4 regions of the Ruegeria sp. CDSA141 genome follow, and region 1 is predicted to be linked to each of the others. Evidence: riboswitches for the same ligand, from Rfam matches in the RefSeq annotation. Region 1 holds a riboswitch; each other region holds the start of a gene.
What was found. Region 1 has a riboswitch for cobalamin ahead of AC2FLP_RS20560 (DUF4198 domain-containing protein). Riboswitches for the same ligand answer to the same signal wherever they lie in the genome.
Positions count from the first base shown of each region.

Region 2: linked by a shared signal. The riboswitch ahead of AC2FLP_RS08965 (DUF1636 family protein) and the one ahead of AC2FLP_RS20560 (DUF4198 domain-containing protein) in region 1 are both predicted to bind cobalamin.
Region 3: linked by a shared signal. The riboswitch ahead of AC2FLP_RS19010 (hypothetical protein) and the one ahead of AC2FLP_RS20560 (DUF4198 domain-containing protein) in region 1 are both predicted to bind cobalamin.
Region 4: linked by a shared signal. The riboswitch ahead of AC2FLP_RS14630 (DUF1636 family protein) and the one ahead of AC2FLP_RS20560 (DUF4198 domain-containing protein) in region 1 are both predicted to bind cobalamin.

Region 1 is NZ_JBXWPT010000025.1:17,211-25,207, forward strand. It holds gene AC2FLP_RS20540 (ATP-binding cassette domain-containing protein) at 1-165, opposite strand, end outside; gene AC2FLP_RS20545 (ABC transporter permease) at 165-1,238, opposite strand; gene AC2FLP_RS20550 (sugar ABC transporter substrate-binding protein) at 1,347-2,366, opposite strand; gene AC2FLP_RS20555 (ROK family transcriptional regulator) at 2,621-3,745, shown strand; cobalamin riboswitch at 3,872-4,070, shown strand; gene AC2FLP_RS20560 (DUF4198 domain-containing protein) at 4,203-4,988, shown strand; gene cbiM (cobalt transporter CbiM) at 4,995-5,606, shown strand; gene AC2FLP_RS20570 (NikL family nickel/cobalt ECF transporter subunit) at 5,603-6,178, shown strand; gene cbiQ (cobalt ECF transporter T component CbiQ) at 6,178-6,957, shown strand; gene AC2FLP_RS20580 (energy-coupling factor ABC transporter ATP-binding protein) at 6,954-7,604, shown strand; gene AC2FLP_RS20585 (hypothetical protein) at 7,709-7,921, opposite strand.
Region 2 is NZ_JBXWPT010000004.1:218,132-226,128, reverse strand. It holds gene AC2FLP_RS08980 (FecCD family ABC transporter permease) at 1-802, opposite strand, end outside; gene AC2FLP_RS08975 (ABC transporter substrate-binding protein) at 804-1,754, opposite strand; gene AC2FLP_RS08970 (ABC transporter ATP-binding protein) at 1,767-2,543, opposite strand; gene AC2FLP_RS08965 (DUF1636 family protein) at 2,540-2,896, opposite strand; cobalamin riboswitch at 2,995-3,189, opposite strand; gene AC2FLP_RS08960 (D-lyxose/D-mannose family sugar isomerase) at 3,294-3,959, opposite strand; gene AC2FLP_RS08955 (carbohydrate kinase family protein) at 3,976-4,902, opposite strand; gene AC2FLP_RS08950 (glucokinase) at 4,943-5,992, opposite strand; partial or broken gene AC2FLP_RS08945 (GH1 family beta-glucosidase) at 5,969-7,270, opposite strand; gene AC2FLP_RS08940 (LacI family DNA-binding transcriptional regulator) at 7,273-7,997, opposite strand, start outside.
Region 3 is NZ_JBXWPT010000019.1:9,243-17,239, forward strand. It holds gene AC2FLP_RS19000 (DNA polymerase III subunit gamma/tau) at 1-1,100, opposite strand, end outside; gene AC2FLP_RS19005 (protein-tyrosine phosphatase family protein) at 1,272-1,784, shown strand; gene AC2FLP_RS19010 (hypothetical protein) at 1,776-2,183, opposite strand; cobalamin riboswitch at 2,275-2,495, opposite strand; gene AC2FLP_RS19015 (alpha/beta hydrolase family protein) at 2,566-3,486, shown strand; gene rsgA (ribosome small subunit-dependent GTPase A) at 3,526-4,551, opposite strand; RNA gene ffs (signal recognition particle sRNA small type) at 4,710-4,808, opposite strand; gene AC2FLP_RS19030 (bifunctional 2',3'-cyclic-nucleotide 2'-phosphodiesterase/3'-nucleotidase) at 4,848-6,716, opposite strand; gene nudC (NAD(+) diphosphatase) at 6,899-7,882, shown strand; gene AC2FLP_RS19040 (SRPBCC family protein) at 7,920-7,997, shown strand, end outside.
Region 4 is NZ_JBXWPT010000010.1:60,481-68,477, forward strand. It holds gene AC2FLP_RS14610 (precorrin-8X methylmutase) at 1-267, opposite strand, end outside; gene AC2FLP_RS14615 (ferredoxin-like domain-containing protein) at 267-1,388, opposite strand; gene cobN (cobaltochelatase subunit CobN) at 1,385-4,678, opposite strand; gene cobW (cobalamin biosynthesis protein CobW) at 4,684-5,739, opposite strand; gene AC2FLP_RS14630 (DUF1636 family protein) at 5,741-6,115, opposite strand; cobalamin riboswitch at 6,208-6,414, opposite strand; gene AC2FLP_RS14635 (SLC13 family permease) at 6,641-7,997, opposite strand, start outside.

The DNA.
Region 1 (7,997 bases):
CACCACCGCGCCTGATACCGCCTTGATCAGTGTTGATTTGCCTGCGCCGTTGTCGCCGATTACGGCCAGAATCTCGCCCGGCATCAGATCGAAATCGCACTGATCCAGCGCCGTTACCTTGCCGTAGCGCTTCACAAGGTTCCGTCCTTTGAGAATAGGTTCCATCAGGCTGCCACCTTTCTGATCCACTGGTCGACCGCGACCGCTGCGATGATAAGGATGCCGATCAACAGGAACGTCCATTGCGCATCAGCGCCCAGCAATCGAAGCCCAAGTGTGAAGACGCCGACGATCAACGCTCCGAACAGCGACCCAAGAATGGACCCGCGACCACCGAACAGGGATATACCCCCGATCACGACCGCCGTTATGCTTTCAATGTTTGCCAACTGTCCTGACGTCGGAGACACGGACCCAATGCGACCAATCAGGGCCCAGCCCGCGAAAGCGCAGATCAGCCCGGACAGCATGTAAACTGACATCAGCGTGCGATGCACATTGACACCGGACAGCTTGGCGGCTTCCGGATCATCACCGACCGCATAGACATGCCTTCCCCAGGCGGTATGACGAAGCGCGTAGGAAAGTACGAGGATAAGCACCAGCATGAAGATCACGCCGACGGTGAATACAGCCCCGCCGACGTTAAACTTGGCACCGAACAGTTGCAGGATGCTGGCATGTTCCTCGATCTCCTGTGACCGGATGGTTTCGTTCTGAGAATAGAGGAAATTTGCCGCGAGAACGATTTGCCACATGCCAAGCGTCACGATGAACGGCGGCAGTTTGATGCGGCTGACAAGATAACCGTTCACCGCGCCGATTGCTGTGCCAACGAAAAGGCCGCAAATGATCGAGACCGATGGCGGCAGCCCATACCGGAAGGTGAACTGACCCATCACAACCGACGACATTACCATGATTGCCCCGACGCTAAGGTCGATACCTGCCGTCAGGATGACAAGGCTTTGTGCCGCAGCCACGATCCCGACAATCTGAACCTGCTGCAGGATCAGGGTCAGCGCAAATGGCGAGAAAAACTTGGAGCCCAACAAGACACCGAAAATGACGATGGCAGCCACAAGAACGATCAACGGCACCAGAGAGGGGTTCACATGCAGAAAATGCTGAACCGTTCCGACAAACCCGCGGTGGTGATCGTCAAATTCGGCAATCTGTTCCGGGCTGCCTTTTGCAGCGGCTTCGAAGTCGTCTGATCGTCGTGAAGTATCGGACATAAAGGTTCCCCCAAAGCGTCAGGTCACTGACGACTCTAGCAAGTTTTCGAGCGAATGGGTGGCTTGAAAAGCGGAAGGCCGCCCTCTGCGGCCCTCCGGGTGATCAGGTCAACCCCAGCAGAGGTCCATGCCTTCTTTGACCGAGATTGACTCGACGCCACCAGCGGCCTTGTCCGTTACAAGCGCCACGCCGGTGTCAAAGAAATCCTTACCGGGTGTGTTTTCAGGTTTTACACCTTCATCCGCCCATTTCTTGACGGCCTCAACCCCCAGTGATGCCATCAACAGCGGGTATTGTTGCGACGTTGCGCCGATAACACCATCAGCAACGTTTTGGACGCCCGGGCAACCTCCGTCCACGGAAACGATGAGTACGTCATTTTCACGTCCGATGGCTTTGAGCGCTTCATAAGCGCCTGCCGCCGCAGGTTCGTTGATGGTGTGAACAACGTTGATCGTCGGATCCTTGGCCAGTAGGTTTTCCATCGCGCGGCGACCTCCTTCTTCGTTGCCGGCAGTGACATCACTTCCGACCAAACGGGGGTCATCTTCATCGCCGATCACGTTCGGGTCTGCCAGATCAACACCGAAGCCCTGAAGGAAGCCCTGATTGCGCAGCACATCCACTGTCGGCTGGCTGACGGCAAGATCCAGTGTCGCGATTTTGGCGTCGTTGGCGGCGTCGCCCAGCGTGGCTTTGGCCCATTGTCCAATCAACAGCCCGGCAAGGAAATTGTCCGTGGCGAACGTAGCGTCAGCCGAGTCAATGGGTTCCAGCGGCGTATCCAGAGCGATTACCAGAACCCCTGCATCCCGCGCCTGCTTCACAGCCGGAACGATGGATGATGTGTCCGAGGCCGTCAGCAGAATGCCTTTGGCGCCGTCCAGAATGCAGGTCTCAATGGCTTGCACCTGCGTTTCATGGTCACCGTCGACCTTGCCCGCAAAGGCTTTCAGCGTCATTCCCAGCTCTTCCGCCTTCGCTGTCGCGCCCTCCTTCATTTTGACAAAGAACGGGTTGGTGTCCGTTTTGGTGATCAGGCAAACAGTTTCACCTTCCGCCATTGCACTGCCAGCCATGGCAGCAGCTGCCAGCGCTGTCGCGCCCGCAAGTCTTGCAAGTTTCATCGATAATCCTCCCAGTTTTTCTAATGCCCATGAGGGCACGAGAGCGATCAGGAAAAAATAACCTGATCCCATGAGAAACCATCACAAGAATCAAAAATTGAGTCAATAAATAACTCACTCTTATTTATTATTGACAGGGCGGGTCGGCTTTCTCATTCTCAAGCAAGAAAGGGGTGGTCGTGCCTGAATATTCATCTCAGACAAACTCGATTGGCTCGCACGGGTCAGAGGTGCGCGGAACAAACCAAAGCGGCATGCGGGCCCGAAACGAACGCCTTGTGTTATCTCTTGTCCGGCGCCATCAGGCCCTTGCGAAGTCCGAAATCGCGCGCATGACGGGACTGTCGGCACAAACGGTTTCCGTCATTATGCGTCTATTGGAAAAGGATGGGTTGCTTCTGCGCGGTGAACCGGTTCGCGGGAAAGTCGGGCAACCTTCTGTTCCCATGCGCCTCAATCCGGATGGTGCGTTCTTCTTTGGGCTTAAAGTCGGGCGCCGCAGTACCGAACTGGTTTTGACTGACTTTGTCGGAAATGTGCGGCAACGAGAGAGGCAAACCTATGACTATCCAACGCCGAATGCCACTTTGGATTTTTCCAGGGAGTGTCTTGGGAAAGTGATGTCGTCCATGTCACCTGAGTCCAAAAGCCGGATCGCGGGGCTCGGAATAGCTATGCCCTTTTACCTGTGGGACTGGGCGAAGGCTTTGCAGGTTCCTCAGGAAAAAATGGACCCGTGGCGCGCGTCGGACTTAAAAGCGGACCTGGCTCTCAGCTGCAATATGCCAGTTTTCCTTCAAAATGACGCGACAGCGGCCTGTGGTGCGGAATTGGTTTTTGGCCCGGCTGACGGGCCAAGAGATTTTTTGTATTTCTACGTCGGCTTCTTCATTGGCGGCGGGGTGGTCCTCAATGGCTCGATCTTTTCTGGTCGGGGAAATGCAGGCGCGCTCGGTCCTTTGCCTGTTCCTGATGACGCTGGCGGTGTGAAGCCGCTGATTGACGTGGCCAGCCTTTATGTGCTCGAGCGTGCAATCACGACAGCAGGGGCAACCTCGCATTCTTTATGGGAATCGACCGAGCATTGGGATGTGCCAAAAGCTCAACTGGAGAACTGGTTGAATAAGACCGCGAGCGGGATTGCCTATGCGATTGTATCATCATGCAGTCTAATCGACTTTGAGTGCGTAAAGATTGACGGCTGGATGCCGCCGGACATCAAGGCGCATTTGGTTGAATTGGTCGAAAAGAAACTGTCCGAGGTTAACCTGACCGGTCTTGAGCGCCCTTTGGTGCTGGCGGGGGCCCTGGGCCCGGATGCGCGCTCGCTGGGCGCAGCAAGCTTGCCGTTGTCGGAAAGGTATCTTTCAGAAGCCTAGAAGTGTATTTCCCCTTCTTCCACTGATGCTTACCAAAGCACGTCAAACCACACCAGACTTCCCAGGCTCATAACTTTTTCGACCGCCATCACAATTGATCGTTGACGGAGACTGGGATTGTCTGGCAAGCCGCTGGACATGTCCGGTTCCGGGGCGCGCTCTGGAATCAATAGGGAATGCGGTGCGGGCTCAGGCCCAATTCCGCAACTGCACCCGCAACTGTAAGCGGCGAGCAGGGCTGAAACGCCACTGGGGTTTTCCCGGGAAGGCCAGTCCGACGCTTTGACCCGCAAGTCAGGATACCTGCCGGGCATGTGCCCCCATAAGGGGCGCTCCTCATCGGCGACGGGATGTGCGTCGGACCAGGATGCCTGAAAGGGCAATTTGGCGTTGGATGTCCCGCAGTCAAAGTGAATTTCGCACCGGGATTGGCGCGACGGGACAAGGACGACTGTTCATGAAAAAGCTGCTCAGTGCAGCCGCTGCCGCGATGGCAATTCCTGCCATGGCAAATGCGCATTTCCTTTTGGAATACACCACCGACACCATGATCGAGAAACCCGGCGATGTGCCGGTCAAGCTGATCTTCTGGCATCCGTTCGAGAACGGTCATGTCATGGATATGGAAAAGCCGCAGGAATTCTATGTGATCCACAACGGCAAAAAAACTGATTTACTTGATACGCTGGAACCTGTCCGCTTCACCGGTGGAGAAAACGAGGGGGCGGCGTTCAAAGGCAGTGTTCCTGTCAAACGTTCGGGCGATTACGTGCTGGTGACGGTTCCTCAACCTTATTATGAGGAAGCCGAAGACATCTATATCCAGCAGTTCACCAAAGCGTTCCTGAACCGCAACGCATTGCCGACCGACTGGATGAACCCTGTGGGTCTGCCGACCGAGATCATACCGCTTAACAAGCCGACCAACATCATCGCAGGTTCGACCTTCACGGGCCGTGTGATGGCTGATGGTCAGCCGGTTGCAGGTGCTGAGATCGAGATCGAGTACATGGCCGCCGAACCTGGCATGGAGAGCTCGGCCGCTTCGACACCGAAGGTGTCACCAATGCCGGGTGGTGCCGTGGTCGCCATATCGGACGACAACGGGTACTTTTCGTTTGGCGTTCCAAAAGCCGGTTACTGGGGTTTCGCAGCACTTGGTTCAGGTCCAGTGACCGAACATGAGGGTAAAGAACTTAGTCAGGATGCGGTCATCTGGATCCGCGCCTGGGATCTGGAGTAAACCCAAATGCACATCGTCGACGGAGCCCTTTCCAACCCGGTCGTGGTCGGCGGTGCCGTCGCCGCTGCGGGTGGGATTGCCATGGGCCTCAGGTCACTGGATCTTGACCGCATCCCCACTGCCGGAGTGTTGTCAGCCAGTTTCTTCGTGGCATCGTTGATCCACGTACCCATTGGTCCGTCATCGGTACATTTGATCCTCAATGGCATGGCTGGACTGCTGCTTGGCTGGGCCGCATTCCCGGCTTTGTTCGTCGGGCTTTTGCTGCAGGCGGTCTTTTTCGGCTTTGGCGGATTGACGGTGTTGGGGATCAACACCGTCAATATCGCTTTGCCCGCGGTGGTGGCCGGATTGTTGTTTGGTCGCCTGATCGCGCGTGGGACGCCTTTGCAGGGTGCGATCTGGGGTGGCTTGGGCGGCGCATTTGCCATTGCGGCGACGACCGGCATGGTCGCGACTTCACTGGCACTGTCGGGGGATGAGTTCCTGCCCGCTGCCAAGCTTGTTTTCTTTGCACATATACCTGTCATGGCCATCGAAGCGATTTTGACCGGGTTCGCCGTTTTGCTGGCGCGCAAAGTCAAGCCCGAGCTGTTTGTCAGAGGAGCGACCACATGAAGCATCTGGTTATCACACTGGCTTTGTGCTGTGCGCCTTTGCCTGCGCTGGCGCATAAAGTCATAGCCGGTGTTTTTGTGTCCGGTGATGCCATAGAGGGTGAGATCGGTTTTTCCAGCGGCGATATGGCAAGCGATACCGAAGTCATTGTTACTGGCCCGGATGGGGCAGAGCTGGGTCGCACGGTGACGGATGCAGACGGGTTTTTTATCTACACTCCGAACTCAGCCGTGGCGCATACATTCTTTGCTGACCTGGGCGCCGGGCACGTGGCCCAGATTACTATGCCTGCAGAGGACGTCGCGCAGATTATGGGTGTTGTCGCAGAAAAAGCGGACAGCGCAACTTCGGCGACCATGGCCCAGACTGTCGGTTCCGCGACTTCACTAGGCCAAGAGGAACGACAGATTATCGCAAAGGCCGTTCGTGACGAGTTGCGCCCGCTCAGGCGCGAGATCGCGGCCTATCGCGAACAGAATGACCTGCAAACCATCCTTGGCGGGATCGGGTACATCGTTGGTCTGTTCGGTCTGGGCTTTTACATGGCGGCGCGCCGCAAGCTGGCGGCCTGATGGCACACGTCCTGGGGCACCAAGAGAAAACACTGGCCGAAGCCGGTGACGGGCCTGAAGGTCTGATCAACCTGCTGGATCCTCGGATGCGGATCGTCATGGCAGTTGCTTTTGCAGTCGTGACCGTGGCGCTGTCAGCCCTCATTGCGCTTTGCGCGGCGTTGACCGTGTCTCTTTCGCTTTTGATGATTTCACGCTTGCCGTGGCGAAAGACGTTGAAGCGAATGGCCATGATGGATGGATTCATCCTGTTTATGCTGATCCTGCTGCCCTTTTCCATGCCCGGAGACATGATGTTCACGCTTTGGGGGTACCCGGCAAGCTGGCAAGGCTTCTGGAAAGCGGTCCAGATTTCTTTGACCGCCAATGCCGTGATCCTGTCCCTGCTGGTGTTGGTTGGCACGATGGAGCCGGTCACCCTGGGTCACGCCTTGCATCGTCTGCGCTGCCCTGAAAAGCTGGTTTACCTTCTGATGTTTACAATTCGGTATATCGAGGTGTTGCGGGAAGAGTATCTGCGCTTGCGCGCCGCCATGAAGGTGCGCGGTTTTCGGCCAGCGACCAACTGGCACACATATCGCAGCTTTGGTTACCTGGTGGGCATGATGCTGGTGCGCGCGATCGAAAGATCGGAACGCATTCTGGCCGCGATGAAGTGCCGGGGGTTTTCCGGGCGTATGCCGTTGCTTCAGGAATTTGACCTGACCCGCAGAGACATTGTGTTTGCTGCTGGATTCAGCGGTCTCTGCCTGGGTCTGATCATTCTGGAATTCGTATGACACTGATCGCGCTAGAAGACATCTGTTTTTCCTACCCCGGCCAGCCACCCGTCCTCGACGGAGCAAGCCTGAGCCTGAATGCCGGGCAGCGCCTGTCTCTGACTGGTCCGAACGGTGCGGGAAAATCGACGCTCCTGCGCATCATACTTGGGTTGCAGCGCCCGAGTTCTGGCACCGTCACCGTTTTTGGTCAGCAACGCGTGGAGGAGGCGGATTTCCGCGAAGTGCGCCGCCGGGTGGGGCTTGTATTTCAGGATGCGGACGATCAACTGTTCTGTCCGACCGTCGCCGAAGACATCGCCTTTGGGCCGCTCAATCTGGGCAAGACACGCGACGAAGCGCTTCCCATTGTCGATAAAGTGCTTGGCGATCTGGACTTGATGCACTTAAAGAACCGCATCACGCACAAATTGTCAGGCGGCGAAAAACGGCTGGTGACACTGGCGACAGTTCTGGCGATGGATCCCGAAGTTCTGTTGCTGGACGAACCGACGAATGCGCTGGATACGAAAAACGAAGCGCGCTTGCTGGAAATCCTGCGAGCGTTGCCACAGGCGGTTCTGCTGGTCAGTCATTCGCCGGCGTTCCGCACGGAACTGGCACCGGATGCACTGGACCTTCGCGACGGGAAGCTGGTGCCGGCCTGACCTGTTCTCGTGGCAACCAGATACAGTGGTTTCAGAAATGCTATCACGCCGCCTGAGCCAAGCCATGAAGCCGAAAGCGAACCCTGTGGGTCGTCAGGCCTGGACTATGTTCGCTTTCGGCTCATCAGCCCATATCTGACAGCCCATGCCCGAAAGGATCCGCGTCTGCGCCTGTCCTGTTTCACAGGTTGTTTGGATTGTGCACCGCCTTTGCGATTGAATTCGAATACGTCGATTACCCGCTCGGCGCAGCCACAGGTTTCGCCCATGCCGACTTTGGCGAAATAGAACTTCTCGAAACGCTCCGGGTTTTGCATGGCTGACCTCCTGGTTGCATTAAACCCCTTGAAGGGAGTCTTGCCAAATCACTTTCATGCGTTTCAAGCAGCCGCG
Region 2 (7,997 bases), on a different contig from region 1:
CCATCAACCCGACGAAGCCGATGACGCCGGCAACGGAAACGAAACTGGCCGTCGCCAACGCGGCAACGAAGAACATACTGAACCGCAGGCCCTGAACGGGAATACCCAGTGAAGAGGCTGTAAAATCTCCGGTCAGCAGTGCGTCAAGCCACCGGCTGCGATAAAGTGAATAGCTCAGAATCAGGCCCAATCCGATTAAGACAAGTGGGAACGTTTCCCATCTTGCCAGTCCCAAACCGCCAAGCATCCAGAATATCACCGAATGCGCAGCGCGATTGTCGCCAGAGAAAATCAGGTAATTGGTGATCGCGGAAAACAGAAAGGATACCGCCAAACCAGCCAGGATAAGTTTTTCAGGCGCGCTCGTGCGTAAGCCCTGAACCAGCGCCAGAACAATGCCGGATGCGATCAGGCCGCCGCAAAACGCCGCCAACGGCAACGTCCAGATGCCCAATACATCACCTGTGACCGTGATCACCAGAACGGCGCCAGCAGCTGCACCAGAGGACAGACCGAACAGAAACGGATCTGCCAGATCGTTTCGCGTCGTTGTTTGCAAAACAACACCAACGACGCCCAGCCCCGCGCCAATCACGGCAGCAAACAGGGCGCGGGGCAGGCGAAGGTCGAAGACGATCCGGTGCAAGGGCGACATGTCTCCGTCCACCAGACCGGTTCCAAGACCGATGGCTGTAAAAACTTCGCGCAGGGGGATAGGAGTGGTCCCGTAGACGATGGACAACAGCAAAAGGGCGGTCAGAACAACCGCCCCCAACAAAATCAAACGGCCCAATTGGACCATATCAGTTGGTCTCCGGGTGCATGGCCTTCGCCATTTTCTCGATCGCCTCGATGTTTGCCGGGCCGGGCGTCAGTTCTTCGTAACGCAGGCCAATCCAGCGTTCGTTCTTTACCGCGTCCGTTTGTGACATCACCGGATGATCCTTCAGGAACTGAAAGGTGTCCTCTGCGCCGTTGCCGGACTGATAGTCGAGCAGCACCAGAAATTCCGGGTTAGCCGCTGCCACGGCTTCCCACGACGTGCGGCCCCAGCTGGTATCCAGATCATGTGTCACGTTTTCGCCACCGGCGGCTGCGATCATTGCATCGGGAATGGCGAACTTGCCGGCAGTAAACGGAGCATCGGCCGGTCCGTCCAGCAGGAACACGCGGGGCTTTGCCAGATCGGCTGTTTTTGCTTCAATGGCGGACAGTTGGTCCTTCCAGTTGGCAACCAGCGCTTCGGCCTCGTCCTCGACCTGCATGACCATGCCCAGACGCAGAACGTCACCAAACAAAAGGTTCATGCTGGCCTCGGGGCGATTCTTGTCCAGATGCACGCAGCTTTCGGTCAGGACCATGGTCTTGATACCAAAGGGTTCCAGGGTGTCGGGCGTGACATCGCCACCGGGTTTCATGCCATAGTACCAACCGGCAAAGAACAGATCGGGCTCGACGGCCACAAGGTTTTCAATGGTCGGGTATTTGGGGGCAAGTTCTGGGATATCGCCACGCTGAGCATCAAAATCGGGGCTTGTTTTGTACCAGCCGGTAATTCCGGTAAGCCCCACGATCTTGTCCTGAAGGCCGAGTGCAAAGGCCATATCCGTCATGTTCATGTCGTGCACGACCAGACGCTCGGGCGCCGTTTCAAAAACAAGCGGTTCGCCGCAGTTGTCCACCGTGACGGCCTCCGCTGCTGCGCCACTTGCCAAGCCAGTGAAAACAACCACTGGCCAGAGTTTGTGCATCATTTTTAGCTCCTGTTATGATGACAGTTTTCGTTTTCGGATATCCAGCGCCGGGATCATGCGGCCTTCGTGCTGAAAGCACAGATAATCCACACCAAATGTGTCACGTACCCGGTCTGTGGTCAGAACTTCGCTGACAGGCCCGAACCCGGTCAGGCGCGTGGCTTTCATCAACGCCACATGGCTGGCGAATTCCGGGATCATGACCAAATCATGGACGATCATGACGACCGTTACCCCCAGGTCAGCGACCAAGGACAGCATGTGCCCCTTGGCATCCGGGTCCAGATGGTTGGTTGGTTCGTCCAGAAACAACAAAGACGGATTCTGGGCCAATGCGCGAGCAATATGTGCGCGCTGACGTTCACCGCCCGACAGTTGGCTCATCGGTTTGTTTGCGAAATGCGACAGTTCGGTCGTCGTCAGCACCCGTTCAAGATCAGCTTTATGTTGAGCCGTCGATCGTTCACCCTGAATCGGGATTTGTCCCAGCGCAACATAGTCTTGCAGCCGCATCCGTCCATCGGGCGTTTCCTGCTGTCCGACCACAGCAATGGATCGGGCGCGTTGGCGGGCGGACAGAGTGCGAAGGCTTTTGCCTTGAATCCAAACATCACCCAACGCAATCCGTTCGATCCCGCATAGCAGTTTCAGCAGAGTGGTCTTACCGGCACCGTTCGGTCCGGCAATTGCCAGAATTGATCCTTCTTCCAGACGAAAGGACACGTCCTGCAACAGGATATCACCATTGAGAGCGTAGTACTCCAGATCCTCGGCAACCAGAAAACTCATGACGTCCCTCGGGATGGCAAAGCGGGTATTCGCGACAGGGTCTTTGCAAAGAGGGCAGGAGGACGGTCCGACGCGCTTGTCCAGCCATCGTCGCTGTCGCCGAACTGCGTCGCGAATTCGACCAGGGCAGCCAGGTCGTGTGATGTCTTAATGTCGCCGAACAGGTACTGCGCTTTGCCTGCGGCCTGAAATCCAACGGTCATGGCCCGTTCACAACCTGCCATGCAGGCCACCATTCGGGTTTCAAAACCGTCAGGCAACTGAGCGTCCAGTGCGTCTTGCGCGGCCTCGGCAGGCATCGTCCCCTGACATGTTGAACAGATCAGAACGTAGTGATCAGAATAGCAGGCCATTGCCATCTCCGTCGTTTGCCAGATGCAGACAGAGGGCAAATACCCATATATTACGCAAACGCGCCATCAAGCCTCCTTCGGGGACGCCCCGCCCCGGGTTGGTTTACCATGCGATGGCAGGTCTCCTGACTTGCGGGTCAAGGCTCGGCCCACCTTCCCAACCCTTTCGGATCAGTGGTACAGTGGCGTCGCTCACCGCTTACAGTTGCGGGGGCAGTCACGGACTTGGCGCATCCCTGCGCCGCACCGTATTCCCATTTTCATCCCTTGCGGAACCATCCCGATCAGCTAGTCCGGCTACGCAAGACTTGTCAAGCGGCAGACGGTGTGGGGTGGTGGAAGGATTTGCGATAGTTGAGCCGACTATCCTGTTCACGCCAGCCCGGACCGAACGGTGTCAATAGTCCGATACAAGCAGGAAATCCGGCTCTGCATCTTCTTCGACCTTTGAAAACCGCGGGATTGGCTCTTCAAAGACATTGTCCGTACGGTCGTCATTCACGGTCGAAACCTCGCCAATAAGGCAATCGCCGCGCTCCGCCCAGAAAGCGTGCCAGATGCCGGGCATCAGAGTTACACTTTGCCCCTGCTTCAGCCGCAAGTGCTCTCCGGGTTGCAAGGTTACAGGGCAGGCATCGCTGGGGACCGTCACCGGGTTGTCGCGGTCAACGCCACCGTTTGGATCCGACGCATAGATTTCCAGAACGAGGTCGCCGCCGCCCCGGTTGATGATGTCTTCTGCTTTGACGATATGTCGGTGCATCGGAGAAAGCTGATTGTCTTTCGAGATCAACAGTTTTTCCGCATAGAGCATCCCGCGCCCGGATTTCAGATCCTTCGCCTCACCATTGCGCAGAGTGAACAGAAAAAGCCCAAGTTCGTCGAAACGGCCTTGTGCGTAATCGGTTATGTCCCATCCCAGCCCGCGGTTGCGAATCGTTTCCGCCAGAGGGCTGCGCATTTGCTCTGACGTCCAATTCGCAAAGGGTGGCAACACGGCACCGAAGGACTGAATAAACGCGTGTGCCTGGGATTTGATACGGTTGATTTCAGATCGTTTCATTGTGCCATTCTAAAGATCAAAGCTCATGCGCCCAAGGCGGTTCCGCCCCGGCTCGGGATACGGTCACTGCGGCCACATCCGCGCCCAGTTCCATAGCCGTTCGCAAGTTTTCCGCAGTCAATCCGCGCAGACCTGATTTGGTCAGATGCCCTGCACGGCTGAGACCGGTCAGGACGCCAGCGTTGAACGTGTCACCTGCGCCGATTGTGTCGACTACTTCAACGGGCTTCACAGGAACCGAGACTTCTGAACCATCTGCCAAGTAACCGTGCGCCCCGTCGCTGCCACGCGTAACGATGACAGCGGTTGGACCCGCCTGCAACAGCAGAGACGCCTTCGCGGCTTCGGATTCGTTACCCGGAATGATCCAGTCCAAGTCCTCGTCTGAAACCTTGACGATATCTGCTCGTGAGACCATGCGGTTCAAACGCGTTCTAAATCGGGTTTGATCCTTGATGAAACCCGGGCGGATATTCGGATCCAGCATCACAGCCCGGTCGGAACCGTGGCGGTCCAGGATGGCGGCATAAGCATCTGCGCAAGGTTCACAGGCAAGGCTGATACCACCGAGATACAGAGCGGAAACCGCTGGAAGTTGATCGGGCAAGTCTTCGGGCAGCAACATCCGGCCCGCCGTGTTTTCATCAACAAAGCTGTAAGACGCGTGCCCATCAGAAAGCTGTACAAAGGCAAGCGTGGTCGGGCGGTCCGAGATAATCACATGCGTCGTGTCCACATGACTGGCTTTCAGGCCATCGATCAGTTGCCGTCCGAACATATCCGATGACAAACCTGTCAGCATTCCAACCGGCACGCCCAGACGCCCCATCGCAACAGCTGTGTTCAGAACTGCACCACCGGTATGTGGCACAAAACCCAGTGCACCCGACACGGTCGGTTCTGAGATCATATCTATCAGCGCTTCACCACAGCACAGGATCATGTCTTGGTCCTTCTTGGAATAGAAATTTCGGTTAGTCTGGTTACTGTCTCAGCGCGTTCTTGCAGAAGTTGTTTGCGCCGATGATCCCGAACTCTGCCTGTTCAGACACGTAGAGGTTCAGGGAACGGCGCAAATCGCTGAAGCGGCCGCCGCCGTTGAACGCATCCTTGAAGTTGTCACTGAAAAGCCAGCGGTTTTTCTCGGCAACGCCGCCCACAAGGAAAACGCCTCCCTCTGGCATCAAGGTGACCGCCAGATCACCCATCAATGCACCCAGATGAGTGGTAAAAATCTGCGCCGTTTTTTCGGCGATGAGATCGGTGCCGCTGCGGGCATCGTTCAGAATTTCTTTCGCAGAGCGCACCTGTGCCCGCGCCTGACCGGCTGCCAATTCAACGGCCTGATACAGTACCGGTAGGCCGGTTCCACTCAGGAACATTTCTGCTTCCAGAGCCAGGCTGTCCCCAAAGAAACAGCCCGGTGCGATACGACGCGCCGCTTCAAAGATATCAACTTCTTCGCGATGGCGCGGGTACAGACCCACATGCCCGCCTTCGCCGGAAACCGTATGATATCTGCCTTCTGAGTAAAGCAAGGCGCCAACGCCGAGTCCGGTTCCGGGGCCAACAACCAATCGTGTGCCTGCGGGCGGCGTTGCCTGTCCCTGCAAGACGGCAACATCCGACCGGGTTACCTCGGCTACCGACCATGCCGCGGCGGTAAAATCATTTATGACAAAGGTGCGCTGCGCTCCTGTTGCATTTGCCAACTCTGTCTCCGAGAGATCCAGGTTTGCGTTGGTCAGTTGAATAGTCCCATCCCTGACGGGCCCCGCGCCCGCAGCTACGACGGCCTGTGGATTTGTTCCGATTTCGTCTCTGAGATCATGGAACGCCTCCAACAGGTCTTCCAATGTCCCCGTCGGATGTTTCCGAAGACCTGCCAATTCGCCATTCGTGACGACGCCCAAACGTGTGTTCGTGCCACCAATATCCGCAACCAGGTTCCAATGCTCATGCACAGCCCCGAATGGTTGCGCTAACGGCTGAGAGACGTTCTGACCCTCGGACAGGGCGGATTTTAGCGCCATGAAAGACGCTTTGGGCGTTCTCCCAAGTGTTTCGAAATCCACGTCCACCAGTCCAAACCTCTTCTCGTACCCGAAGGCCCATTCGTAATTGTCCAATAGCGACCAGACAAAATAGCCATTCACCGGAACACCTTGTGTCAAAGCGTCCTGCACGGCCGCGAGGTGCCGGTCGAGATAATCGATACGATCATCGTCCTGCACGCGCGCCTCACTCGCCATACCGTTTTCGGTGATATAGATTGGCATCGCGCCCGTATAGTCTTTCGTTGTTCTGATAAGAAAGCGGGTGAGGGCAGAGGGCTCAATTTCCCATCCCATCTGCGTTTTCGGCAAAGGCCCGGGAACCTCTTGCAGGCTGGGCCAGGCGGTGTCCGCCGGGGCGATCAATTTTCGGGTATAGTAGTTCAACCCGCACCAATCGACCTGTGCTCCGATGGTTTCAAAGTCGTTCTGCCAGCCCTTGGGCAGGTGTGGCTCCAATCCCACCAAGGCTGTTTGGGGATATTCTCTTTTGAAAATCCCGGCAAGGAAGAACCGGTTATAAATCGCGTCGTAGCGATCTGCGGCAAGCCGCGCTTCCGCGCTGTCATCTGCTGGCTCGGACCATTCGAGGTTGAACACAGCGCCCAGATTGCTCATGCCAAGACTGCGCATGGCCTGAATGGCCCTGCCGTGGGCCAACAAAACGTGATGCATCGCTCGCGCAGCGGCGCGGATGTCGCGCAGACCGGGCGCATGGTGGCCTTCAAAATGACTCAGCCAACTGACACACCAGGGTTCGTTGATCGGCGCGGCGCTGAACATCCGGTCACCGATCCGACCCATGATGACCTGCGTATAATCCGCGAACCAATCCGCGACATCGCGATTGCACCACCCCCCCTGATCCGCAAGCGCTGACGGTAGTTCCCAATGATAAAGCGTCACACAGGGGCGGATACCGCGCTCCAGCAGGGCGTCCGCCAATCGGTCATAATAGTCCAGCCCCGCCTGATTGACCTGACCACGCCCTTCCGGCAATACACGTGCCCAACTTGTCGAAAAGCGATAACAGTCAAACCCGGCTTCGCGCACTAGATCGAAATCCTGCTCGAACCGGTTCAGGTGATCGCAGGCCACGTCTCCGTTTTCTCCGCGCACCACGTTGCCCGGCGACGCCGCAAAGGTATCCCAATGAGTCTGCCCCGCACCGCCCTGTGCATGGCCTTCAATCTGGTACGCAGAGGTGGCAACACCAAAGAGGAAATCTTTGGGGAAATCAGCGCGTAAGTGTTTCATGGCTACAACCTGTTGGGCGCAGGGCCGGTTGACCTGCCAACTACCAGTTCGGCCTCCAGCAATCTAGTTTTGACTGGATCATTCGGAGATTTGATGCGCTGGATCAACATGTCAGCAGCCATTTCACCTGCCTGCCGGACGGACGAGCGCGTTGCGGTGAAGATAGGTACATCCTGCCCGTTCTTCAAATAGGACAGGTCGTCGTCATGGGCGATCACTGATACATCCGCACCCATCTCAAGCCCGCTTTCGGACAGAGCGCGCCGCACACCGATGGCGGATATCATCGACGAACACAGAATCGCAGTCGGAGGGGTGTCCAGGCGCAACATGTTTTGCGTTTCGTGGTGGCCGTATACCTCTGTCATTTCAGCGCTGCGCATCAGATTTGCATCGGGCGCAAGCCCGGCCCGCCCAAGCGCCTCAAGATATCCGTCGCGGCGGCGTTGGGCGAAATCCATATCTTCCAAACCGTTGATCAGAGCGATACGGCGATGGCCAAGGTCAATCAGAAAGCGCGTGGCACGCATGAACGAGCTTTTGTTGTTCACATCGATCCAGTCATACAAAGTGTCGACGCCGGTTGAGCGTCCGTGCACGATGAATGGGACGCCCATGCGGGTCAGGACTTCGATCCGTGGTTCGTTCACTTTGGGGCCTTGCAGCACGACTCCGTCCACCGCGCCCCGCTGAAAGAGACTCCGATACGCTTCTTCAATCGAGGTGT
Region 3 (7,997 bases), on a different contig from region 1:
ATAACGGCCATTTCAGCGGCCATCATCGCGTTGGGGGCAGCGGAGACTTCCTCGAGCGCCTTCAGCAGCATTTGCCACATGCGGGTCAGGACCCGCATCGGCAGAGCCTCGGCCATGAGTTGGCCCCGGGTCCGTTCGTCCGGAGAAACCGTCGGGTCCTGGGCCGCGTCAGGTGTGATCTTTACGACGGACACCCAGTGCGTGATCTCGGCCAGGTCGCGCAGCACCGCCAGCGGGTCCGCGCCTTCGGCGTATTGCCCACTCAACTCGGTAAGTGCGCCCGCGGCGTCGCCGCGCAGGATCATATCCATAAGGTCCAGAACGCGGCCACGGTCCGCCAGTCCAAGCATTGCACGGACCTGATCGGCGGTCGTCTCGCCAGCCCCGTGCGATATCGCCTGATCCAGCAACGAGGTCGCGTCCCGGGCCGATCCTTCCGCTGCTCGGGTGATCAGTGCCAGCGCGTCTTCGGCAATCTGGGCGCTTTCCGCTTCGGCGATCTTGCTCAGAAGGCCAATCATGTCTTCGGGTTCAATCCGGCGCAGGTCGAAGCGCTGGCATCGGGACAGTACTGTGACAGGCACTTTGCGGATTTCAGTGGTCGCGAAGATGAACTTCACGTGCGCGGGCGGTTCTTCCAGCGTCTTGAGCAGCGCGTTGAAAGCACTGGTCGAGAGCATGTGAACCTCGTCGATGATATAAATCTTGTAACGCGCGCTGGCGGCGCGATAGCGCACGCTGTCGATGATCTCGCGGATATCGTTGACGCCTGTGCGGCTGGCGGCGTCCATCTCCATCACGTCGACATGGCGACCTTCCATGATAGCGACACAGTGTTCGCACTGACCGCAGGGCTCGGTTGTGGGGCCACCGGTTCCGTCCGGACCGATGCAATTCATGCCCTTGGCGATGATCCTCGCGGTCGTGGTTTTGCCGGTGCCGCGAATGCCGGTCATGATGAAGGCCTGCGCGATCCGATCGGCCGCGAACGCGTTTTTCAGGGTGCGCACCATGGCATCCTGACCCACCAGATCGGCAAAGGTTTCCGGGCGATATTTGCGGGCGAGAACCTTATAGGCGGGGCTGGAGCTGTCTGTCATGTCTTCTCGTTGGGATTCGGTGCTTGGGCACAGCGTAGTGGCCACCGCTGCCCGCGTCCACAGCGTGGTGTCATGATTTTTGATTTAGAAACGAGTCGCTTTCGCACTAAACTGCGTTAGCAGATTTAATGACTCATTTTTGTAAAGAGTTCTTCGGGGAGGACACGTTTCATGTCGCAGCTGGTGATCTACGCCCTGCAAGTCGGAGGCGGAACGCTTGCACTGACCTCGATGCCCGGACGTGGCGGGGATTATTTCAGCGATCTGGATACGATCGCAGCCTGGCAGCCGGGGCTTGTTGTATCGATGACAACGGATGTCGAGATGCTTCAGGATGGCGCGAAGGATTTCGGCAGCGACATTCAAAGCCGCGCCAGCCGATGGGTTCACCTTCCGATCGAAGATTTCGGAGCGCCGACACAGGCGGTTCAGGACGCGTGGCCGTCTGTCAGCGCCGCAGCCCGGCACGCGCTGTCAGGTGGAGGTCGCGTTTTAGTGCACTGCCGTGGGGGCTGTGGCAGGTCAGGTATGGTTGTTCTGCGGCTGATGGTCGAATGCGGCGAACGCGCGGACACAGCGCTGGAACGATTGCGGGCGGTACGTCCTTGCGCTGTCGAAACGGATGCGCAACTGGCCTGGGCCTCTCGGCGTGCCCAGGCACGGGTCAGTCTGGAATCAGATTGAAATCTGCGCGGGCGCGCAAACGGGTTTTCGAGGCCGGATCGTGAAAACCTGGATCATCGCGCAGGGTGGGTTTTTCACGACGCCGGATGGCATCGCACTGAACGTGTTTCCGAAGATCAAGTCGGCATAGCCGTTCAGGGGCTCAATTGCGGCTTCGGGCTGCGTCCCGCAAAAGATACGAATGCTGTCTGATCGCGCGAGAAAAATTGCATGGCATCCTTCGGCGCAATGCGACAGCTCACTGCTGCCCTCAACCTCCAAATCGTCACTTGTGGCCAAGGTCGCCTGTGTCACGGCTTCGGATATCGAGCGCGCCAGCCGCGCCAAAGCGGGGCAGGTTTTGCCCGTCCGCTGACATACTGTTGCACTGTATTCATGCGTTTTTGTCTTCCAGATCATCCTGCGCCCTCCGCGCGTAGCGGACAGGATATTTGGGACAGGTGGGACAGCGTGATGCCGTCAGGACCTGCCCGGACACCCCGCCCGAGTTTCGGTTTCGTTTCCGATGGCAGGTCTCCTGACTTGCGGGTCATTGCTTTGCCGACCTTCCCGGCCATTGGGCCAGTGGTGTTTTGGCATCGCTTACCGCTTACAGTTGCGGGGGCAGTCGCGGATTTGGTTGTTGCCTGTATGACCAGACATTACCGCACCGTGTTCCCTTTTCATCCCGACCCCTTGTGGAGGCCGGAAACCATCACACAACCGCTAGCGTTTGAGCACGCACCGAGTCAAGCCGATCTTTTGACCGGACGCTTGGTCATGCTGGATACGATGTTGGTTCATGCATAGTGTCGAGGGTGTTGAGGTTCGGAAACCGGATTTACCAAGCGAAAAGCCAGAGATCATGTTGGATACAGAGCAAACGGTATTGACCGAGGAGTTTCGGTTTCCGTCCGGGCAGAAAACGCTGTCCGCCCGATTGTATAGCCCGGTAACTTCGCCCGAAATCGTCGTCGTGCTGAACAGTGCAACGGGTGTGCCGCGTGATTATTACCGTCATTTCGCACGATGGCTTGCCGCTGAGAAGGGTATGGCCTGCCTGACCTATGACTATAGGGATTATGGGTATTCTTTAACGGGCCGCCTGAAAGATTCGCGTGCGACCATGGCGGATTGGGCCTTGATCGACATGCCTGCGGCACGGGCGGAAATGCGTCGGCGATACCCGAATGCGAAACACTGGACCATCGGCCATTCCGTCGGCGCGATGTTGGGGCCAGTACAACCGGATATCGATCTGATTGACCGGATGATCTGTGTGTGTTCGGGGCTTGTGACCCTAAGCGACCATCCGTGGCCCTATCGGGGTTTGGCAAGGTTGTTCTGGTACGGCCATGCCCCGCTTTTGGCCCGAGCACTTGGCTACCTTCCCGGAAAGGCGATCGGGTTTGGCTCGGACCTGCCGGCATCGGTCTATTGGCAGTGGCGCAAATGGTGTACAGCGCCGTTAAGCTATGTACCTGAAATCGGGCGTGACTTACCTGCGGCGCACTGGGAGGAAACTGGAGTGCCCGTGGATTTGTTTGCATTCGAGGACGACCAGATGGTGCCGCCGGAAGCGGTTTGGCGGCTTGCGGATCTTTACGGCCCCGATGCCAACCGTCACCTGCTGAGCCCCGCCGATTTCGGGTTGCCTGAGGTTGGTCATATCGGAGCATTTGCCCGGCGCAACGCAGCGGTTTGGCCGCGACTGATCGCTTGACCAGACGCGGCGCAGGACGGGCCGGGCACCGTCCAACGATCACCGGTTGCGAAGTTTCTTTTCCTTCATGACGCCACGGACCATCTTACCGAACGCTTTGTCCCGCGCGCGGGACTGTGCGACTGTTTCAGAGTTGCGCCGATCTTCGCGCCGAAGCTTGCGCCACCGGTCCAGTCTCACCGGATCAAGCGTGCCGTGACTGATCGCCTTTTGCACGGCACATCCGGGCTCGGAGTTGTGCTGGCAATCCGCAAAACGGCAGTCCCGGCTCAACTCGGCAAGGTCCGAGAAAACTTCGTCGATCCCGTCCTGAGCGTCCAGCAGGCGCAACGCGCGCATTCCGGGTGTATCGATCAACCAGCCGCCGTTGCGCATCCGGTGCAGTGCGCGTGCGGTCGTTGTGTGCCGGCCCCGCGCGTCATCCTCGCGAATGCCCGAGGTGGTGAGATCCTGACCGGTCATGGAATTGGCAAGTGTCGTCTTGCCAACGCCCGACGAGCCAACCAGCGCTCCGGTTTGGCTTTTGGAGCACCAGGACAGAACCTTTTCAACTTCTGCAGGGTCCAGCGCGTTGATCGCCAGAACCGTCAAGAACGGGTCCAGTGATTGCACCTGCCCCGAGAAACTATCAGGGTCCTCTGATTTGTCGGCCTTTGTCAGAACAACGACCGGGTAACACCCGGCCTGATGCGCAAGCGCCAGATATCGTTCCAGCCGGGGCAGGTTGAAATCGGCATTGCACGAGCTGACGATGAACAGCACATCGACATTGGCTGCGATCAGTTGCGTCGCGGCACCTGTACCGGCGGCGCGTCGGTGCAGCAGGCTGCGCCGGTCGAGCAAGTGGCGCACGCGTTTGTCGTCGTCGGTGAGAACCCAATCGCCAACGGCATAGCTGCCGGTTGACTGATCGAGGGTCAGCAACGGGACTTCACCATACGGGTTCAGCCCGATCAGGCGGTCCCGATGAACGGAAGTGATGCGAAAAGGTGTGCAGGAAGGATAAGCCGCGTGTTGCGCAGCAAAGTGAGAGGACCATCCCAGGTCCGAAAGTGTAAGAAACATTGGTCTGCCTGTCGTCAGAAACAGTACTCCCGACGGATGGCAATCGCTCATCCCCGGGTCATGTGTTCAGGCAGTCAGTTGATACCGTGAGGTCAGAACCGTGCTGCCCGAAGGGTCTTTTCTACAATCATAAAGCCCTCCTGCGGCTAAGGTTCGAAAAGTGAGAGGTTGGACATCGACCCAAGCGGGGCTCGTTGTGGCTGCTTCCTTCCGGACCTGACCAGGTTGGCGAGGCGCTCGCCCGCGCCAACCTCTCGACTCTGGATATAGGGAAGGCTTCGGCAAATGACAACCCGTCAGAGCGTCAGGCGAATGCGTGCAAAACCGGTTTCGTCAGGTTCCAGAATCTTGGGGTCAAACATGTTCAATTCGTCAATATACTTCAAAGCACCGGGACCAGTCCGAAGAATGGTCGTCATCCCGGATTTCGGCATCAGAGAGAACGGATAAGGTTGCCGGGCCAATGGGTCGGGTGGCAGGCGGTGCGTCATGTAGTCTCGCAAAATGTCCCGGATATCCAGCGGGGGCAGATTGATGGCCAGGGCCGATGACATATACGGGAAATGTCCACCACCGCTTGCGCGATAATTATCGAGAGCAACGACAAACACCTGATCCGGCCGTACGGCTTGGCCCGCGCAAGTCAGATGATGCACCCGCCTGTGACCGGGATGGATCATTTGCCCCCCGACATCGTATCGCGGCGGTTGCGACGGGTCGATCTGATAGGACAAGCCAAAGATGATATCGAAATTGTACCCCGCCCGATCCCGGTCGAACAGTTCTGCCTCGGCATCGGGGAATTGTTGGTTGAATGCACTGGCTGACATCTCCAACCATTCCAGCAACTGCGTGCCTGTGATCTGGATCGCGCGCAACTCATTGGGGAAGACATGCAGATCCGCAACGTGCCGCAGACAGATTTCACCGGCCGGAACGTCCGTGTAATACCGAGGGCCAGAGCGCCCGCCGCATTTGGCTGGCGACACGGCTGACAACAGTGGCAGCTCTGCAAGCGCGGTGCCGTGTAAAAAGGGGCGCAACGCGGTTGCTTGTGCGGCGGCAACAAGCGTCAGTCCACGATCCGGTGCACAGAAACTGAAATAGCTGTGCAATGTGTCCGAGACGCGCGCAACGGGCGCGGCCATGTCCTGACGGGTCTGCTGATGTGCGGGTTCAACTAGTTGCGCGATTTCCAAGTCTTCGCCAATAGCGGTGCCGCCCACGGAAACCGGGCGCAATTCAGCGTGGCTGTCAACAACACGCAGCCCCGACTGGGCCTGTAGGGTAACGGCTAAATCAATTACTCCAAGATATGCGCCTGCCGAGCCGGGTATGACAACCGGCGTACCATGCACCAGCCCTTTCGCGTAATCCACATTCGGGGTTTGGGCGCTGGTGCGTGCGGGAAGGGTCAGGTGAGTGTGCCCGGCGACAACAGCGTCGATGCCCTCAATCGCGGCCAGGGGAATGACGGCATTCTCGGTGTCGGTCGCTGTGTCCGGGTTTCCTAGCCCGGAATGGGCGAGCGCCACGATCAGATCGCACCCTTTTTCGCGCAAGAAATTCGTTAGGGACCGTGCCGCGACAACAATGTCGTCCGCCACTACGGTTTCGTTCAGATTATGTTCTTCCCAGCGTGTTGTTTGCGGTGGAAGAACCGAAAACACGCCAACGCGAATGGGTATGCCCTTGTTTCCTGCCGGTATGATGCGGTCAAGGATCGCAAAACGATGCCATGATTGTATTTCTCCGGACCGATGAAGATTGCCGCACAGAACCGGGCACGGGGCTTGTGCAAGGGTCTTGTCCAATGATGGCAGCCCGAACCCGAAATCATGGTTGCCAAGACCAATCGCATCATAGTCCAGTGCCTTGAATGCCAGCATCATCGGATGGCGAGTGTCGTTCCGAACGGCCCATTCGCCCATCTGTGTTCCCTGGAGCGAGTCCCCGTTGTCGAACATCAGCACCAGTGCGTCTGTGGCCTCGTGTCGGGCCTTGCGGATCAGGCTGGCGGTGCGAGTCAACCCAAGTGTTGGGTCTGGTGTGTCCGTGTAATAGTCAAAACCGGTCAGATGCATATGCAGGTCGGAGGTGGCAAGAATACGAATACGCCCACGGTTTTCCGTGGGTTGAACCTGCGTCGATGGGTTTTGCTTCACTTTTGTTGTTCTGCTTTTGAATGTGGTAATGGGCTAAAATCATCGAAACGCAATTTAGATGATTTTTCCAAGGCCGCCATGCGGCTTTTCGGCGGCGCGTCTCTGCGTTTTGCGCTTTGAATTGCCATTGCAACATGGCCTGAGACATGGCAGCCCTTGGCGCAAGACCAGAAGGAAATCCAATGAAAAACGCAGAGCAGGTGACTTTTGGCGGCTCGGGTTTGAATCGGGCAGCGCATCTTCGTGGGGATTCGGAGAAGCTGTCCGAGATGGCGCGCAGCCCTGCCGCGCGATGCATATTGCTGTGGCGAGGCAAACTTCTGGTAGTGGGTGAAGCGCTGGATCAGCTTGCCCTGACGGAGATGACCCACCCGCTGGTCAGAGATGGCCCTGGCGGAGTAATCGAAGCACCGTTTTTTCTTGGCCGGAGCGCAGAGGGCGCACCCTTGTTTGCGGCGGATATCTCGGCTTGGGCGGCAGAGGGGCTGGACCTGACCGGCTTGGGAGAGTTCGTGGACAGATCCGAACAGCAGCACCCGGATTTGCCGGAAGGGCATGTCTTTGCCGAGCTTCGCCGGATCATGACACGATTGTCGCCCCGTGATGCCGAACTGGCCGCATCGGCCAAGGCGGTTATCGGTTGGCACGAAACACATCGCTTCTGTGCCCGCTGCGGCGCAGCCAGTGATGTGTCACAAGGTGGGTGGCAGCGCAGTTGTCCGTCTTGCGGTGGGCAGCATTTCCCGCGCACGGATCCGGTTGTGATCATGCTGATTACGCATGGGGACAGTGTGCTTATGGGACGATCTCCGGGGTGGCCCCAGGGGATGTTTTCCTTGCTGGCGGGATTTGTCGAACCCGGCGAAACGCTGGAAGCAGCGGTGCGCCGCGAAGTGATGGAAGAGGCAGGCGTACCTGTAGGTGCGGTGTCTTACCTGTCCAGCCAGCCCTGGCCGTTTCCGGCATCCCTGATGTTCGGATGCGCAGGCGAGGCCCTGTCGCGCGACATCGTGATCGATCCGGTCGAGATCGAAGAGGCAATGTGGGTCAGCAAATCCGAAATGATGCAGGCGTTTGCCGGCGAACATCCCCGGTTGTTGCCAGCTCGCAAGGGGGCTATCGCTCATTTTCTGCTTCAGAACTGGCTTGCGGATACGCTGGACTGAGGGAAAACTGGTGAAGCCATAAACAGCAAAGGTCACTATGCAGTTTTCAGCGCGGGAAGATATCGAAGCCCCTATCAATTCGGTGTTCGACATGGTGTCGGATTTCGAGAGGTTC
Region 4 (7,997 bases), on a different contig from region 1:
CAGGCGGAAGCGGGTGACGCCTTCGCTGACCATGCGCGCATCACACAGGATCGGTGCACCGTTTTCCAATGCAGTACGGGCCGTTTGCACGAAGCCGGGCGAGAAATGCACGAACTCTTCCAGTCCGACCATACCCGCGGCGTGAATCATCCGAACGGCAACCTGCTCTTCATCGGCATCAAACCGGTCCAGATCAGCCTCGGACCGGATGGTGGCAAAGCTTTCCTTGTAGATCGCTGCGCCATCGGTTTCGTATGTATAGGGCATCAGGTGAAGTCCATGGTCATGAGTGTTTGGGGGTCAAGCCCGCGCTGGCAGGGCTCATCCCCCGCGCGGCCCTGTTTGACAAGATCAAATCGTCCGTTATCGCCTACCAATGTGATGTCAGCGGGGCCCATGCGGGCGCATCCCTTGCTACAGCCTGAAACATGGAGACGTCCGGAAACACGCGAAGCCAATGCGCGGGCGATGTCGCGCGTCTCTGCCTGTGCCTGCGGGCAGAACGGTGCGCCGGGGCAGGCGTCGGTGGTCATCAACGGATCGGTTCCATCTTCGACAAACGCCGAGGCAGGTATCGCCGCCCCGCCTTCCAGCAGGATCAGCCGCCACGGTGTGACGCGCAGGGCGCAAGCACCGCTGTCCTCGATCAGATCATACAGCTTGCGCGCAGGCAGCGACCCAAAAGCCGCTCCGTACAGAGCACCCACTTCACAGGGGCCGGGTTGAAGCTTTGCGCCAACAGAACCGGGCGCACACCCTTGCCATTCCTGCGGCAGGGCGTCGATGACACGCGCCATGCGGCGTGTCTCGGGTGTGTAGGTTTTGGAAAACCACATTGCCAGCGCGATCACGTGGTCAATGGCGTCGGTCTCGGTCACGCTCCGCCCGGTTTCGCACCCGTCGGCGCGCAGGATCAGGCCGTCTGCAACGGTTTCCAGACGAATATCCGCCGAATCCGACGCCAGCAGACGTTCGGGGCCTGTGTCGATTGCAAAGCCGAATTTTGCAGGCAGGGCCGGCAGGTCCGCAAGCCGGCCAATCAGTTCATGGGTCAACCGAGCGGTCAAATCGCCCGCCTGATAGAGCGGTGTAACCAGAATATTGCGGCGTATTTCGATGCCGGGTTCCGCATCCAGCAGGTTCAGCGCGGCAAGCTCTTTGAGTAGAGGCTGGTGGTCTTCCTCGTCCACGCCCCGCATTTGCAGATTGGCGCGATTGGTCAAATCGATCGAGCCGTTGCCAAAGCGGCCCGCCAGATCGCACAGTCCCAGAGCCTGATCGGCGTCCAGACGCGCCAGCCGGGGCCTGACCCTGACGACCAGACCGTCACCGGACATCATCGGACGATGGGCGCCGGGGCACCAGCCCTGAACAATTGGTGCACTCATCTCAATTTCTCCAAATCGGCCCGGATGGAATTCCGGCGCGTGTTCCAAAGCCCGGCCTCCAGCAGCGCGCGGAACCGGTCCTGCATGGCCTGACGAGCTTTGGGATTGGCCTCTTGCAGGAACGCGTCCACCTCTGCGTTGCCCAGCGTGGCATCGTGGTAGAGGTCAAATAGATGTGGTGCGACCGTGCCGGACAAATGCGCGAATGAGGCCATATGATCCAGCGTCGCTGCGATTTCAGCGGCTCCGCGGAAACCATGGCGTTGCATCCCGGCGATCCAGCCGGGATTGGCGGCGCGGGCATGGACGACACGGCTGATTTCTTCAGGCAAGGTGCGGGCACGAGGATTTTCCGGTTTTGTGTTGTCCAGATGGTACAGCTGCGCGGTTCCGCCGGCGATCTTCTTGGCGGCGGCAAAACCCGCCTCGTGTGTGGCATAATCGTTGGCCAGAAGAAGATCGGTTTCGGTCAGGTCCTGCAAGTGGACAAAGCTGTCCGCATTTGCAACGCGTTGGGTGATACCGTCCTTGTCCTGCGATATGTGTTCGCCTTCCAATGCAAAAGAGCTGGCCTCAAGCCACGCTTCACCTGCCTGTGCACGGGCCTCGTCGGTATACACCTCGGAGAGTTCGGTCATGTTGACGCCATAGCTTCCGGGCGCAGGTCCATAGACCCGCGCCACCGGCTCCTGCCCGGCATAGGGGTTCCAGTCCGCCGCCTCATCACGCGCGGCCAATGCGCGAACCGCTTGGCCAAACAAAGCGGACAGCGTCGGGAAAACATCCCGGAACAGGCCCGACACCCGCAAGGTCACGTCCAGGCGCGGGCGGCTCAGGTCAGTGATCGGCAGAACCTCGATGCCGGAAACCCGCTCGGACCCTTTGTCCCATACGGGTTTGACGCCCAGCAGGTGCAAGGCCATGGCAAATTCCTCGCCCGCCGTGCGCATGGTGGCTGACCCCCACAGATCGACGATCAGCCCTTTTGGGTAATCGCCTTCTTCCTGAAGATGGCGTCGCACCAGTTCCTCGGCCAGTTTCACACCCTGCGCATAGGCCGCACGGGTCGGAACCGACCGCGGGTCAGTGGTGTAAAGGTTCCGCCCGGTGGGCAGAACATCTGACCGACCACGATAGGGTGAACCCGAAGGCCCGGCATCGATCCGTTTGCCCCCGAGCGCTTTGATCAGCGCGTCGCGTTCAGCGTGGGCCGACGGGGCCGAATCGAAATTGCCCGTCACCTCGGGCACGCGCCCGAAGATGTGCAGCCCGTCGCCAAACTGGCTTTCCTTGATGTCACAGACAAAGCGGTCGATACGTGTGATCGCTTCGGCGGTGCAGGTTGCCTGATCAAGGCCGAGATCGCTTTCCAAGCCAATGGCCTGCGCTTCATCACGGATATCTTCCTGCAAGCGGTCACGGCGTTTGGGGTCAAGCCCGTCGGCGTTCGAAAACTCATCCAGCAGCGATTCAAGCCGGACCATCCGATCCGGCGTGCCACTTTCCTTCATCGGGGGCGGGATGTGGCCCAGCGTGACCGCTCCAATCCGGCGCTTGGCTTGCGCGGCTTCACCGGGATCGTTGACGATAAAGGGATAAATCACCGGCAGATCGCGGATCAGCGCCTCGGGCCAGCAATGAGCAGACAAAGCGACCGATTTTCCGGGCAACCATTCCAGCGTTCCATGTGCCCCGATGTGGATCAGCGCGTTCACGCCCAACCCTTTGCGCAGCCACAAATAGAAGGCGACATAGCTGTGGCGCGGGGTGCGCGAGAGGTCATGATAGTCGTCATCACGCAGCTCGGGCGTGCCGCGTTCGGGTTGCAGCGCGACCAGCGCCTTGCCGCGTCGCAGTGCGGTGAAATGGAAGACCCCATCGGCACAGGCCGGATCATCTTCGGGCGCGCCCCATGCGGTGTGCAGATCGGTGCGCAGGGTCTCGGGCAAATCCGCAAGCGCATCCAGATAATCCTCGAGCGCCCACGAAATCCGTGCGTCCAGAAGAGTGTCGGCAATCGGCTCGCCAGTCGCGATGTCATAGCCTTCTTCGCGAAGATCGGACAGCATCGCTTGGGCTGAGGCCAGCGCGTCAAGGCCAACCGCATGGGCCATCTGCCAGTCTTTGCCGGGATAAGTGGACAGGACCAGCGCGGGAATCTGATCTGCCTTGGGTTTGTCGTTCAGTGCAAGCCAGCCCGAAACACGGTCGATGATCGCTTCGATCCGATCCGGTTCGGGCCGATGTGCAAAGCGCGCGTATTCCAGATGAGGATTGCGTTTGCCGGGTTCCTTGAAAGACGCGACTCCCGCCGAGATCCGCCCATCAACCTCCGGCAGTACCACATGCATGGCCAGATCGGCGGGGGACAGCCCGCGTTCTGCTTCGGCCCACGCTTTGCGGCGCGAGGTGGCGAGAGCGACCTGAAACACAGGCACATCTGCTGCGTCCAGAGGCGATGTTCCCGACGCACCTTTGCCCGAGAAGGAAGTGGCATTGACAATTGCCGATGGTTTCAGCGCAACAACCTGTTCCCGCAACCAGTCGGCGGCCACAGGCGCCTTGAGCGACGGGGCAAACAGGCCCATCGCCTCGAATCCACGGGCCCGCAGGCTGCGGATCAGGGTGGCGATCGGGGCGGTGTCTGCCGAGGTCAGGTAAGCGCGGTAGAAGGTGACGAGGATGCGTTTAGCGTTATCTTCGAACGCGGTTTCCACCGGGATTACGCCGCGATCCGGACACCACGCGCCACATTCGGGCAAGGTCTTGGCGCCCATCACCGGACCGGCATAAAGCCCTGCCGCCAGAGCCATCTGTGCCAGTGCGGCCTGTGCCGCGACCTCGCCGCCGGTATCGCACAGATGCGCCAGCCGCCGCAGGGTCGAGACGGGCAAGGTGGAATAGTCATCCAACCGCGTATCCTCGCGCCCGTCCGCTGGGAGGACGGCCAGAGCGATGCCTTTGGCCTGCGCCAGTGCCAGAACCTGCTGCAGGCCATAGGACCAGTAGGGCACGCCACCGATCAGACGGATCAGAATGCCCTTGGCGCCCTCGAGCGTCTGCTCGACATAGGTGTCAACGGACAGCGGGTGTTTCAAAGCTGTCAGATTGGCCAGCCGCAGGGTCGGCATTCGCCCATCCGGTCCGCCACCACGATGCCAGCCCGCCGCGAAAGCACCCAGGTCGCTGTCCGAGAAAGACAGCACCACCAGTTCTGCTGGGCTCTGGCCCAGATCGGTCGGGGTCTCGGTTTCCTCGAGCCCGTGGCTTTCGCGGAAGACGACGTGCATGGGTCTTACTCGGCAGCCTCACGCACACCCACGAGGATATCGCGGATTTCCGCCTCTTTGATGTCGTCATGCTCGGCGATTACGACCAGACGCGAACGGCGCTCTTCGCCGGGTTCCCACGGACGGTCATACTGGTGACGTACCCGCGCACCCACGGCTTGTACCAACAGACGCATGGGCTTTCCCTGAACGGCGGCATACCCTTTGACCCGCAGGATGTTCAGCTCATTGGCGAGGCGTTCGATTTTGGCCACCAGTTGGGTCGGATCGGCTTGCTCGGGCAACTCGACGATGATGCTTTCGAAATCGTCATGCTCGTGATCATGGTGGCCGTCGTGATGCGAAGGGCGGGCGTCCATGTCATCCTCGGCGGCGGCTTCCAAACCCAACACAACGCGAACGTCCACCGCACCTTCGGCCACTTCGACCACGGGCAGGGGACGCGGCGCCTCGGCGGCGATGATCTCGCGTGCTTTTACCACGCCTTCAGGGCCGGCGAGGTCGGGCTTGGTCAGCAGGATGATGTCGGCGCAGGAGATCTGATCCTCGAACACCTCGGACAGGGGCGTTTCGTGGTCGATCGAGTCATCGGCCATGCGCTGGGCATCCACCGCTTCGACATTGGGCGCGAAGCGACCGGCGGCTACAGCCTCGGCATCGGCTAGGGCGATCACGCCATCCACGGTGATTTTCGAGCGGATGTCGGGCCAGTCAAACGCCTTCAGCAATGGTTTGGGAAGCGCCAGTCCCGAGGTTTCGATCAGGATGTGATCCGGGCGCGGTTCCAGAGCCATCAGGGCCTCGATGGTGGGAATGAAATCATCTGCCACGGTGCAGCAGATGCAGCCATTGGCCAGTTCCATGATGTTTTCCGCCGGGCAATCGGGAATGGCGCAGGATTTCAGGATGTCGCCATCGACGCCTACATCGCCGAACTCGTTGACCACGACAGCAAGGCGCTTGCCCTGCGGGTTCTGCATCAGATGACGCACCAAAGTGGTCTTGCCCGAGCCCAGAAAGCCGGTGATCACTGTGACGGGGAGTTTTTCGAGGTTCGACATGTCAGGCTCCAATCGGGGGAATGCGCGAGGCACAGTTTTTTCGGAAATGTTCGGGGCGTTCGCGCCATTTCACCAAACCATCTTCAGTGGCCAGATACTTGGTCGCACCGTCGACAATGACGTCGACATGATCTGTTTCGCTCAGGTTTTCATAGACGAATGTCCAGCGGCCCGGCCCGCCGCGCAATACGATCGAACAACCTTGATCGCAGTTAGACAGGCATTCTACGGCTTTCAGGGTGACACCGTCGGGCAGGTCAGCCTGTTCCAGGGCCTTGTGCAACAAAGCGCCCGGGCGTTGCGCGTCATCTTCGACAGGCAGGCCGCGACGGCAGGTGGTACAGACCAGCAACTCGACTGGTGTGGTCTCGGTCATGTCTCTCATCCCCCCAAATCCTCTTCGCGGGGGACGGGGTTTCATGCGGGCCACGATTGGTCACGGACCCGACACCGGAACACCCCGCCCGGTTTCAACTTCGGTTGTTGGCAGGTCTCCCGGCTTGCGGATGCCAGAGGAGGGCCTCTGTCGGATGTCCCGCCTTCCCGGCCTTTGGGCCAGTGGCATTGGGCATCCTCTCCGTTCACGGTCGCGGGGGCGGCTGCGTTTGGCGGCATGACCGTTGACGCATTCCCTTTTCATCGGCTGTCACCGACACCAACGAAAGGGACATGCGGCACCGCTGGCCTGCTTGTCAAGCGAGTCGCGCGTAACAATGATGTAGAGGAGTAGAAAGCGACCTGTGGGCGTCGATGGGCGGCATGTCGTGCGGGGTTCAGCCTGAGATGAGCCCGGCGACGAACGGTATCTCTGCTAGGGTCGTACACTGTGGTGGGTGGGTGCCTCGACAGAACTTGTCACGATGGTGGGAAAAGACCGCCGAACACCCCGGATCCTCTCGCGCTAATAGATGACGTTGATCATGAGCAGAGAGACGACCAGAAACAGCACAGTCATGATCCCACCGGAACGCACGAAATCCATCACCTTGTATCCTGCCGGACCCATAATCAATGCGTTTACCTGATGGGTTGGGATGATGAAGCTGTTCGATGTGGAAATGGCGACGGTCAGTGCAAAAACCGATGGATTCCCACCAGCCGCTATCGCAATCGATATCGCCAAAGGCACCAGCAGGACAGTGGCCCCGACATTTGACATGACCAGAGAAAAAGCAGTCGCCAGAACGGCGATTCCGGTTTGCAGCGACCAGAGCGGCCAGCCGTCCAGAATTATCATGATCTGCTGGGCGATCCACGCAGCTGTGCCTGTGTTCTGTACGGCTTGTCCCAACGGTATGAGGCAGGCGAGCAGGAATACGGTGTTCCACCCGACCGCCCGGTATGCCTCATCCACGCTGAGCACACGGGTCAACATCATGCCTACCGCTCCGGTAAGAAGGCAGAGCGAAAGCCGGACGTCCGTGAACAGGATCAATGACAGCGAAATGGCGAAAAATGCCAGGGCCCAGCCGACTTTTTGCGGCCTCAGTTCGTCCTGGGGAAAGTCCGTTGTCACAACGACGAAGTCCGGGTCGCGCTTGATCCGCATCAGGTTGTCCCATCTGGTATGCGCCACGAGCATGTCACCGGCCTGAAACTTTTCGAGCCCGATCTGAGTGGATTCGTGATCCTCGGTCTCGACATGGCTCAGCGTCTCTTCGCCGCGGTGAATGGCCAGCAGCGACATGCCATAGGTCTTGCGGAACAAAAGCTCGCGGGGGCATTTGCCGATCAGCTTGCTGTCTGGCGTGACGACCACCTCGGCCACGCCTGCATTGGTGGGGGCGAACTCTTCGACAAAAATGTCCAAATCCGGAAGAACGGTAAGCCCGTATTTCTTGGCGAACGTCTCGACCTCCCAACGGCGGCCGACGATGGCCAGCCGACACGGGGCCGCAATTTCGGCTGTCAAAACCTGAACCATCGAGGTTTTGCCGCGATAGAAGGTGGAAATGATGTACAGGTGGTTTTCGTGGTTGATGTCGGCCAGAATCTCTCCGACCAAGGGGCTGTCCTCGGGCACTACGACTTCGAACACGTCGGCTTTGAGGCCATAGACCCTTTGCAGGTATTCCTGTGTCCCTTGTCCGGTGCCCGTATTGTCAGGCCCTTCAGCCACGGGCAAAACCCAGCGTCCTAACAGCAAAAAGTAACCAATTCCCGTTAGGATCAGAACTGCACCGATCGGTGTGACCGAGAACAGGCTGAAGGGCGCCATTTTCTGAGATGCCGGCAAACTGTCATTTGCCGTCAGGATC